3 regions of the Pseudomonas sp. 37 R 15 genome follow, and region 1 is predicted to be linked to each of the others. Evidence: riboswitches for the same ligand, from Rfam matches in the RefSeq annotation. Region 1 holds a riboswitch; each other region holds the start of a gene.
What was found. A riboswitch is a leader RNA that binds a small molecule or an ion and turns the genes downstream of it on or off. The one in region 1 is predicted to bind cobalamin.

Region 1 (3,271 bases):
GCAAGGAAATCAGGATGACCTTGGCGTGGCGCAGCACCTCATCGACGTACAGGTCGACCGAGGCGTGGTTCTGCACCTGCATCGGGTTGGCCAGGCGCAGGCTGGGGTAATCCTCGGGCAACTGCTGCGCCGCTTCGGCGAGCAGCGCCAGGCTGGAATCGCCGCTGCACAGGATCACCAGTTCGGCAGGGGTTTGGCCAAGGTCGGCGATAGTGTCGTCCGCGACGAAACCACCGGGCTGGGTCCTGAGCAGGTGCATGGTTAAACGCTGAGGGCAGCGCGCAGTTGCGCTTCGAGGCCGGCGGCATCCAGTTCCTGGCCGATCAGCACCAGGCGCGTGGTGCGTGCTTCTTCCAAGCCCCAGGCCCGGTCAAAGTGCTTGTCGAAGCGCGTGCCCACGCCCTGGATCAGCAGGCGCATCGGCTTGTTCGGGATCGCAGCGAAACCTTTGACGCGCAGGATGCCGTGCTGCACCACCAGTTGGGTCAGGGCGTCGAGCAACAGGGCTTCGTCTGCTTGAGGCAGGTCGATGGAGATCGAGTCGAAGGCGTCGTGATCGTGGTCGTGATTAAGGGGGTCCTCACCGTCGTGGTGATGATCATGATGGCTGTGGCGAGCATCAATGTGCTCCTCCGAGCCCGCACCCAGGCCAATCAGCACGTCCAACGGCAGGCGACCGCTGCTGGCTTCGATGATCTTCACCGCCGGCGGCAGCTCTTCAGCGACTTCCAGGCGCACGCGGGCCAGGTCTTCGGCGCTGATCAGGTCGGATTTGTTGAGGATCACCAGGTCGGCGCTGGCCAATTGGTCGGCGAACAATTCGTGCAAAGGCGACTCGTGGTCCAGGTTCGGGTCGAGTTTGCGCTGGGCATCGACTTGATCCGGAAACGCGGCGAAGGTGCCGGCAGCCACGGCCGGGCTGTCGACCACGGTAATCACCGCGTCCACGGTGCACGCATTGCGGATTTCCGGCCATTGGAAGGCCTGGACCAATGGCTTGGGCAAGGCCAGGCCCGAGGTTTCGATGAGAATGTGGTCAAGGTCGCCGCGTCGGGCCACCAGTTCGCGCATCACCGGGAAGAACTCTTCCTGAACGGTGCAGCACAGGCAACCGTTGGCCAGTTCGTACACGCGGCCATTGGCTTCTTCCTCGGTGCAACCGATGGAACACTGCTTGAGGATTTCACCGTCAATGCCCAGCTCGCCAAACTCGTTGACGATCACGGCAATGCGACGGCCCTGGGCGTTGTCGAGCATATGACGCAGCAACGTAGTCTTGCCCGAGCCGAGAAAGCCGGTAACGATGGTGACGGGGAGTTTGGCCAGTGTTTTCATCGGATGCCCTTTGGGGCGGGCATACGGGACGACAGGCCCTGCGGCGGCGCGCAGCAGCGGGTTTCGTCACCGGATCACCCCGCCCGGTTGAATTGAAAAATCGATTGCGAGGCAGGTCTCCTGGCTTGGGGCTTGCGGGTCTTGCGACCGGCGCCGGCTGCGCCTTCCCGCCGTATCGGCAGTGGCATTGCAGTCAGGTGAACCCTTCACAGTTGCGGGGGCAGCCGCGGCTTGTACCGCGTTCCCTTCTTAGCTTCGGCCGCAGCCGAAGAACCTCGAGCAGGCAAGGCTACGCAGTGCGCGGTCTGCGGTCAATGTCCCGTAGCCGCGATGGAAGGTTCAGGCGTAGTGATAGCTGACAGGTACATCGCCAACAATATCGGTATGCAGTATTTGCCCCTGGCTCTCGAGGTACAGGTCAATCTCGCCATTGCCGGTCAAGTCGAGTACGACCCACGACTCGTTCGTGTGCGGATCGTAGCCCACGCCCACCTCGCCTGCCCGCCCGGTGAACTGGCTGACGAATGTCAGCGAACGGATGTCATGTTTGCGCAACAGCGCGCCAATATCGATTTTGTCCTGACCACTGACAAAGTCGGTCACCTGGTCCGGGGCGTACAACGTCGAATCACCGGCATTGTCGTATACAAACGTATCGCTGCCCGCACCGCCGCGCATGCGGTCCGCCCCGGCGCCGCCTTTGAGGCGGTTGTCGGCGTCATTTCCGATCAGCACGTCATTGCCCGAACCACCGATGGCGTTTTCCAGGACAACGCCCTTGGCGATGGACACATTGCCCTTCATTCCCCCTACGTCGCAGAAGGATTCGGCACGCAAGTTGATCACCTGGTCCTGATGATATCCGGAGAAGTCCAACGTATCGTTGCCACCCCCATCCCAGACGCAAAAGACAGCACGGTTGCGCGATGAACTCAAGGACAGGTCGTCTCGCTGGGTATTGGAGTTGAACCCGTAGGTGGTATCGGTGTTACGGGTCTGGTGATTGGCACCATAGACCCGCTGAGACCAGGCAATGTCAGCCATCAACGGCGACGAGGCATGTTGGCCCTTGAAGTCCTGACCGGTATTGCCCGGCGCAAAATAACTCATGACGGAGTGGCCCCGACTGTCTTGTGCGTAGGCGGCGTGGTCTGCATAGTTGGAAGGCCCCCACGACGCATCATAATTGCCCGTATGCGCGGCGCCCAATGTGTGTCCGATCTCGTGAGTGAGCGTTTGGCGCGCGAAGCTGTTGACTGCCGGCGCGCGGTTATCCGAATAGTCGGGGTTAACCCGTACCCGTCCTTGATAACTCGAGAACAAGCCGTCCGCCACCGGTGGCTGCTGGTTGTCACTGTTGACGAACCGCAGCCGCGCTTCAGCGTCAACAGCATCTTCTTCAAACTTGATATTCGCCACATCCGCCCAGGATTGCATTGAACGTCTGGCCTGTGCTTTTTGTGTTTCGTTAAACTTGCTTTCCTGTGATGCAACTTCATTAAACGTATAACCGACCCGCACGACGCCATCGCGATTGCTGTCTGTCAACCGACGCCCCCTCCTGTCAATGTTGCGCGCCATCGCCTCCGTAGACCACGAGGGTTTACCGGAGCCTGCGCGATAGTAGGGATCGTCGACACGCAAGGATGTGTCCCAAAGCGCGGGGGCGTTGGCGCCTGGACGCTGTTGGTCGTCGGGTGCGCAGCCGTGTTGCAGCTGATGACTATATTCGGACACATTACCCGGATTAAAAACACGTCGAGATACATACGTCATAAATAAGCCTCCTACCCCGAATGACACTTCAACTTCCAGGGGCCACCTTCCAACACGCGACAATAAAAATAAAGCATGAGCACGCCCTTAACCAATTAAGGATATTGCCTATTGGTTGCCCAGCAGCACTGAGCGCTGCGCCAACCTGTGCCTCAATTGA
Region 2 (3,271 bases), on a different contig from region 1:
GCACAACCTGCACGCGACGCACCGGGATGCCCAGCGAGGCCGCCGAATCGGTGCCGAAGGTAAACGCATCCAATGCACGTCGGTGCCACAGGCACACCACCAGCCCTGCGACCGCCACCGGCACCGCCAGCCACACCGATGGCCAGCGCACGCCGCTGAGGTTGCCCAGCAGCCAGAACATGATGCCGCGGGCCTGTTCGGAGCTGGCGGATTTGGTAATCAGGAACGCGGTGAGCGCATTGAACAACTGCGAACCGGCGATGCCGGCGAGGATGATCTGGCCGGTGCCGCTGGCGGAACCGCTGGCCCGCGCCAGCAGGATCACCAGTGCAAACGCGGCCATGGCGCCGACAAAGGCGCCCGCCGACAACGAAATCAAACCGCCGCCCACCCCGAGCAAGGCAATCAGCACCGCACCGGTCGAGGCGCCGGCGCTGATGCCCAGCAAATACGGGTCGGCCAACGGGTTGCGCAGCAACGATTGCAGGATCACCCCACAAGTCGCCAGGCCCGCACCACAGGCACCGGCGACCAGGGCGCGGGTCAGGCGGTAGTTCCATACCACGCCTTCATCGATGGGATCGAGCACATAGCCAGCCGCCCACAGTTTGTTGGCGAGCACCTGGAGCACCACCTGCGGCGAGATAGCGGTTTCGCCGATGGCCACACCGGCAAGCAGGGCGATCAGCAGCAGCGTGAGGGCGAGCAGGGTCCGTATCATTGCGGCAGGTTGTAGCCGTCGATGGCGGCGGCCAGCTGTTCCAGGCCGTCGAAGGTGCGCAGGCTGGCCTGCAGCGCGAGGGCGTCGAGGATGATGATGCGGTTGTGTTTCACCGCGTCCATGTTGCGCGTCACCGGGTCGCTACGCAGGAAGGCCAGCTTCTTTTCATGGTCGTCGGCGGGGTAGCGGCGGCGGTCCATGCGCGCGATCACCAGGAAGGTAGGGTTGGCCTTGGCGATGGTTTCCCAGCCGACGGCGGGCCATTCTTCATCCGATTGCACCACGTTGCGCAGGCCGAGGGTTTGCAGCATGAATTGCGGAACCCCTTTGTGGCCGGCCACGTAAGGGTCGCTGGCCATTTCGGCGCTGGAGAACCACACCAGCGCGCTGGCCTGTTTCAAACCTTTGCTCTGCGCGGTGGCAATCGACTTGGCCAGGCGCGCCTTGAGTTCATCGGTCAGTTGCTGGCCGCGCGCTTGCACGTCGAAGATCTCGGCCAGTTGGCTGAGGCTCTTGTAGATCGTCTCGATGCGAAACGGCTCCAGCCGCGTGCCGTCGGCGCCGACCAGATTGTCCTTGCCTTCGCAGTCGGAGGGCAGCAGGTAGGTGGGAATATTCAGTTCGTGAAACTGTTCGCGGGTACCCACCACGCCTTGAGGGCCGACCACCCATTCCAGCTCGGCGGCCACCAGTTGCGGGCGCTTGGCGATGACCGCCTCGAAGCTCGGCTCGTTATTGGCCAGGCGCTCGATGCTGTCGTTCTGCGCCTTGTACTGCCCCAGCACATCGTTGAACCACAGCGAAGTACCGACCACTTTATTGCCCACTCCCAGCGCATACAGCATCTCGGTGGCGGCCTGGCCGATCGTCACGCTGCGCGCGGGGGCTTGCTGGAAGGTGAGGCTGTTGCCGCAGTTCTCGACCGTCAGCGGGTAGTGAGTAGGCGCGGCGTGGGCCAGGGCACACAAGCCCAGGCCAGTGATCAGGGCCGAAACGCGTAGCAGCATGGGGCAATCTCCGGTGAACCGTACGTGAAGCAGGGGCGGTACGGCTCGGAAACACACCTTCGAACGCTGCAGGTCTGGCAGGGCGCGGATGTCCTTCCCGGACACCCCGCCGGTTAGTGAGTCACTTGGCCGGCAGGTCTCCTGACTGATGCGTCGTCGCCACGCTCCGGCCTTCCCGGACAACGTCCAGTGGCAGTGGGGAGCAGGCTCAGCACCTACAGTTGCGGGGGCAGTTTCGATTGACGTCGCGGGCGGCGTTTCGAATTCCCTGTTAGTCCCGTGTGGGAACCGGCGGCGCTATGGTAGTCGATCACGGCCTGTAGGAGCGAGCTTGCTCGCGAAGGTCGTCAACGATAACGCGAGCGGCCTGATGCGCCGCGGTGCTCTAAGGTGCTTCGCGTGCAAGCTCGCTCCTACAATGGGCCGTGGTCAGAGTCGGATATCCTGCGGCCCCCGGATCAGCGCTTCGATCCGCGTCCCCGTGGCGCGCTCTTCGTTGCTGAAACCGTCGTAGTCGGCCAGGTTGCCGAAGCGGATACCGGTCAATTGTTCGATCTGCAGCACGCTGCGCCGGTAGGTTTTGAGCGGGCCGAATACCAGGTCCAGTTGGTCCAGCTCGCGGCGCTGGTCGATCATGTACGCGCTGGCCGAGGGTTTGCCGTCGTCGCTGAGGTAGGCCACGACTTTCCAGAACGCCTGGGGGATTTTCACGCCACGGTACAGGCGGTCGTCGTCGCCAAACACCGGGCCGCTGAATACGCTGGCGCGGGCTTTCCAGCGCTGGGTGTTGTCGAGGATGTAGTCTTCCAGTTCCAGCCAGGTCTTCTGGTTGAAGCCGCTCATCTGCGGCGAGCAGTTGGTGAAGTGGAAGGTGTCGAGGTTGGCGGTGTTCGCCTCGTTTCCCCAGTTGGGGTCCTGGCGCCGCACCAGATGACCACGGTCCAGGCCATTGCCGGCGTAGAGGTCCTCGCCCACCTGGGCGTCGAGGGGCAGGCGGCCGTCGTAGGCCCAGGTGTCGTTGCTGCGCACGATATCCACGTGCTTGTCGCCATCGATGTTGACGCCGACATACAGTGCCAGGCGTCGGGAGCGCGACATACTGATGGAAAAGTGCGTGTAGTCCAGGCGCCCGGGCTGGGCATCGCCTGCCAGGGTCGAGTCAAGGGTGGGCCAGGGCACACCGAAGCTGCCGAGAAAATCCTCGGCGTAGCCGCGCCGGTCCTGCAGGTCCTTGGCTGCGGTAACCCGCGGCGTCGCAGCCCTGGCCTCCAGCAAGGATGGGCTGGGCGTGATCAGTGGGCGAAGGTCGGCAAGCCTTGGGCGATAGGACAGGTCGATTTTGACGTGACGTGCGGGCATGGGGTATTCCTGATGGGCCTTGGATAAACACGACTGCAACATGATTTCATGACAATTTGGCCCAGGCGGCAGACCCGCGTCTATCCTGAAGTCGTTGACCGGCCGTTCACCACACGCCAAAAAGGAGCCAGCTTATGTGTGTTCGCCAACCGCGAAATCCGATTTTCTGCCTGATCCCGCCGTA
Region 3 (3,271 bases), on a different contig from region 1:
GGCGAAAATACGATGCTGGCCCGTGGCGCGGTCGACCTCCCAGATCGCCGCCCGGCCTTCTTCGGCTTCCAGGCCGTTCTCGCCGACGTTGCTGTTGGAGCCGACGCTGACATACAGCTTGCTGCCATCCTGGCTGGCCACCACGTTTTTGGTCCAGTGATGGTTGAGGCTGCCGCCCGGTAGATCGACGACCTTGGTGCCGGCCGCCTTGATCGCGGTTTCGCCAGGCTGATAGGGGAAGCGCAGCAACTTGTCCGAGTCGGCCACGTACAGGTCGTTGCCGACCAGGGCCATGCCGAACGGCGAGTTGAGGTTTTCCAGGAACACCGTGCGCGTTTCGGCGACGCCGTCATGGTCGGCGTCGCGCAGCAGGGTGATGCGGTTCGGGCTCGGCACACCAGCGCCGGCGCGGCCCATGACTTTTTCCATGACCCAGCCGCGAATGCCTTTGGTGTCATCCGGCTTGGGCGGTGCGTTGGTCTCGGCCACCAGTATGTCGCCGTTGGGCAGCACATAGAGCCAGCGCGGATGCTCCAGGCCCTCGGCGAATGCGGCCACTTGCGTGCCGGCAGCGGCGGTTGGCCTGGCGCCGTCGGGCCAGCCGACAGCTGGTGCGATGTTCACGGTAGGGATCAGCGTCTTGTTTGGTTCCGGCAGCTTGGGCGAGGGCCCGGTGCCATCCGTCACCTGCAGGGTAGAGCTTTCTCCGCAGGCGGCGAGGGTGCCGGCCAGCATGATCAGTAAGGCAAGTCTGGTTTTATGCATGGTGTTCTCCTGAATACCTGTAAGGGTAGAGAAGCACATCACCTTGATGGTTCAAGTACAGGACCAGCTTTAATTGACGCTCCACCCCCAACCCACTAACCTTCGCGGCTTGTTTCAGGTGCTCCGTGGCGTACGCGTCGACAGAGTGAAACAGGGAAGCCGGTGAGTGAGCGCACTTGTACACAGTGCTGCCGCAATTCCGGCGCTGCCCCCGCAACGGTAAATGAGTCAAGACGGCGCTGTTGGCCACTGTATCGCAGGCGATATGGGAAGGCGCGCCGTCGGCCTGCACGGTCTTTTACACAGACCGAGTGCCACTCATGAGCCCGGAGACCGGCCTGAAACATTCAACAGCATCACGGTGGGCGATGCTTGGCTGTCTGTTTTGTTTTTTTCCTGCCCGCCGTTTTTTGTCCAGCCCCAACGGAGAGCTGCCATGACCGATACCCCCGACCGCGACGAACGCCACCTGGCGCGCATGCTGCGCAAAAAAGCCGTGATCGATGAACGCATCGCCAATTCGCCCAATGAGTGCGGTTTGCTGCTGGTGCTGACCGGCAACGGCAAGGGCAAGAGCAGCTCGGCCTTCGGCATGCTGGCCCGGGCCATGGGCCATGGCATGCAGTGCGGCGTGGTGCAGTTTATCAAGGGGCGCAACAGTACCGGCGAAGAGATGTTCTTCCGCCGTTTCCCCGAGCAAGTGCGCTTCCATGTGATGGGCGAGGGCTTTACCTGGGAAACCCAGGATCGCCAGCGCGATATCGCCGCCGCCGAAGCGGCCTGGGCGGTATCCAGGGCGATGCTGAATGACCCCTCCATCGGCCTGGTGGTGCTGGACGAGTTGAACATCGCCCTCAAGCACGGCTACCTTGACCTGGACCAGGTGCTCGGCGACCTGCAAGCCCGCCCGCCGATGCAGCACGTGGTGGTCACCGGCCGGGGTGCCAAGCCGGAACTGATCGAAATGGCCGATACCGTCACCGACATGGGCATGCTCAAGCACGCGTTCCAGGCCGGTATCAAGGCTCAGAAAGGCGTCGAACTTTGAATCAGCCCCGTCATTGCCCGGCCGTATTGATCGCCGCACCGGCGTCCGGCCAGGGCAAAACCACGGTCACCGCCGCGTTGGCGCGTTTGCACCGCAACCTGGGGCGCAAGGTTCGCGTATTCAAATGCGGGCCGGACTTCCTTGACCCGATGATTCACGAACGCGCCAGTGGCGCGCCGGTGTATCAATTGGACATGTGGATGGTCGGCGAGCAGGAAAGTCGTCGCTTGTTGTGGGAAGCGGCGGGTGAGGCCGACCTGATCCTGATCGAAGGCGTGATGGGCCTGTTCGACGGCACCCCTTCCAGCGCCGACCTGGCGCGGCATTTCGGGGTGCCGGTGCTGGGCGTGATCGACGGCACGGCCATGGCGCAGACCTTCGGCGCGCTCGCGTTAGGCCTGGCACGCTACCAGCCGGACCTGCCCTTCGCCGGGGTGCTCGCCAACCGCGTCGGCACACTGCGCCATGCGCAGTTGCTGGAGGGCAGCCTGACCGAAGGCTTGCGTTGGTACGGCGCGCTGTCGCGCGAAACCGGCATCGAATTGCCCAGCCGTCACCTGGGCCTGGTGCAAGCCAGCGAACTGAATGACCTCGACGCGCGCCTGGACGCCGCCGCCCAAGCGCTGGGCAGCAGTTGCGAAGTGGCCGTGCCGCCGCCGGTAATGTTTGCCGCGCCCGAAGTCATCGAGGCCGAGCCCTTGCTCGCCGGGGTACGCATTGCGGTAGCCCGCGACGAAGCCTTCGCCTTTACCTACGGCGCCAGCCTCGACCTGCTGCGGGCCATGGGCGCGCAGCTCACGTTTTTCTCGCCCCTTCACGATCATGCGTTGCCTGACGCCGACAGCCTGTACCTGCCAGGTGGCTACCCGGAACTGCATCACCTGGCGCTGTCGCAAAATACTGCAATGCTTGAGGCGATCCGCGCCCATCATGCCGCCGGCAAGCCATTGCTCGCCGAGTGTGGCGGCATGCTGTATTTGCTCGACTCGCTGACCGATGTCGACGGCAACCGCGCCGAACTGCTCGGTCTGCTGCAGGGCGATGCAGTGATGCAAAAGAAATTGGCCGCCCTGGCGCTGCAAATCGTGGAGCTGCCCGAGGGCACGTTGCGCGGGCATACCTATCATCACTCCTTGACCAGCACAGCGTTGGAGCCGATCGCCCGCGGGCTTAGCCCCAATGGTGGGCGCGGGGCCGAGGCGGTCTATCGGCAGGGGCGGATGACAGCCTCCTATGTGCACTTTTACTTTCCGTCGAACCCGGCGGCGGTGGCCGCATTGTTTGCGCCAGGTCCCGACACCGCTATCGGGGGCAAGTCGAATCGTCGCACCGCCCCTCCCACAATTGACCGAGTTGAAACCCCATCCAATGTGGGAGGGGGCTTGCCCCCGATGAGGCCATGACTGACCACGCCTTCCCCGAAGCCGACCGCCAAGCCGTCTACCGCGCCATCGCCGA

Region 2: it holds a riboswitch for cobalamin, as region 1 does, so the genes downstream of both, BFQ04_RS23780 (ABC transporter substrate-binding protein) here and cobW (cobalamin biosynthesis protein CobW) in region 1, are expected to answer to the same signal.
Region 3: it holds a riboswitch for cobalamin, as region 1 does, so the genes downstream of both, cobO (cob(I)yrinic acid a,c-diamide adenosyltransferase) here and cobW (cobalamin biosynthesis protein CobW) in region 1, are expected to answer to the same signal.

What each region holds. Positions count from the first base shown of each region.
Region 1 covers NZ_CVTV01000015.1:24,020-27,290, reverse strand. The annotation lists gene cobN (cobaltochelatase subunit CobN) at 1-259, opposite strand, end outside; gene cobW (cobalamin biosynthesis protein CobW) at 262-1,335, opposite strand; cobalamin riboswitch at 1,428-1,628, opposite strand; gene BFQ04_RS03750 (M10 family metallopeptidase C-terminal domain-containing protein) at 1,675-3,111, opposite strand.
Region 2 covers NZ_CVTV01000059.1:30,102-33,372, forward strand. The annotation lists gene BFQ04_RS23775 (FecCD family ABC transporter permease) at 1-721, opposite strand, end outside; gene BFQ04_RS23780 (ABC transporter substrate-binding protein) at 718-1,728, opposite strand; cobalamin riboswitch at 1,842-2,036, opposite strand; gene BFQ04_RS23785 (DNA/RNA non-specific endonuclease) at 2,158-3,087, opposite strand; gene BFQ04_RS23790 (M4 family metallopeptidase) at 3,222-3,271, shown strand, end outside.
Region 3 covers NZ_CVTV01000018.1:76,070-79,340, reverse strand. The annotation lists gene BFQ04_RS04250 (PQQ-dependent sugar dehydrogenase) at 1-765, opposite strand, end outside; cobalamin riboswitch at 865-1,122, shown strand; gene cobO (cob(I)yrinic acid a,c-diamide adenosyltransferase) at 1,202-1,813, shown strand; gene BFQ04_RS04240 (cobyrinate a,c-diamide synthase) at 1,810-3,216, shown strand; gene bluB (5,6-dimethylbenzimidazole synthase) at 3,213-3,271, shown strand, end outside.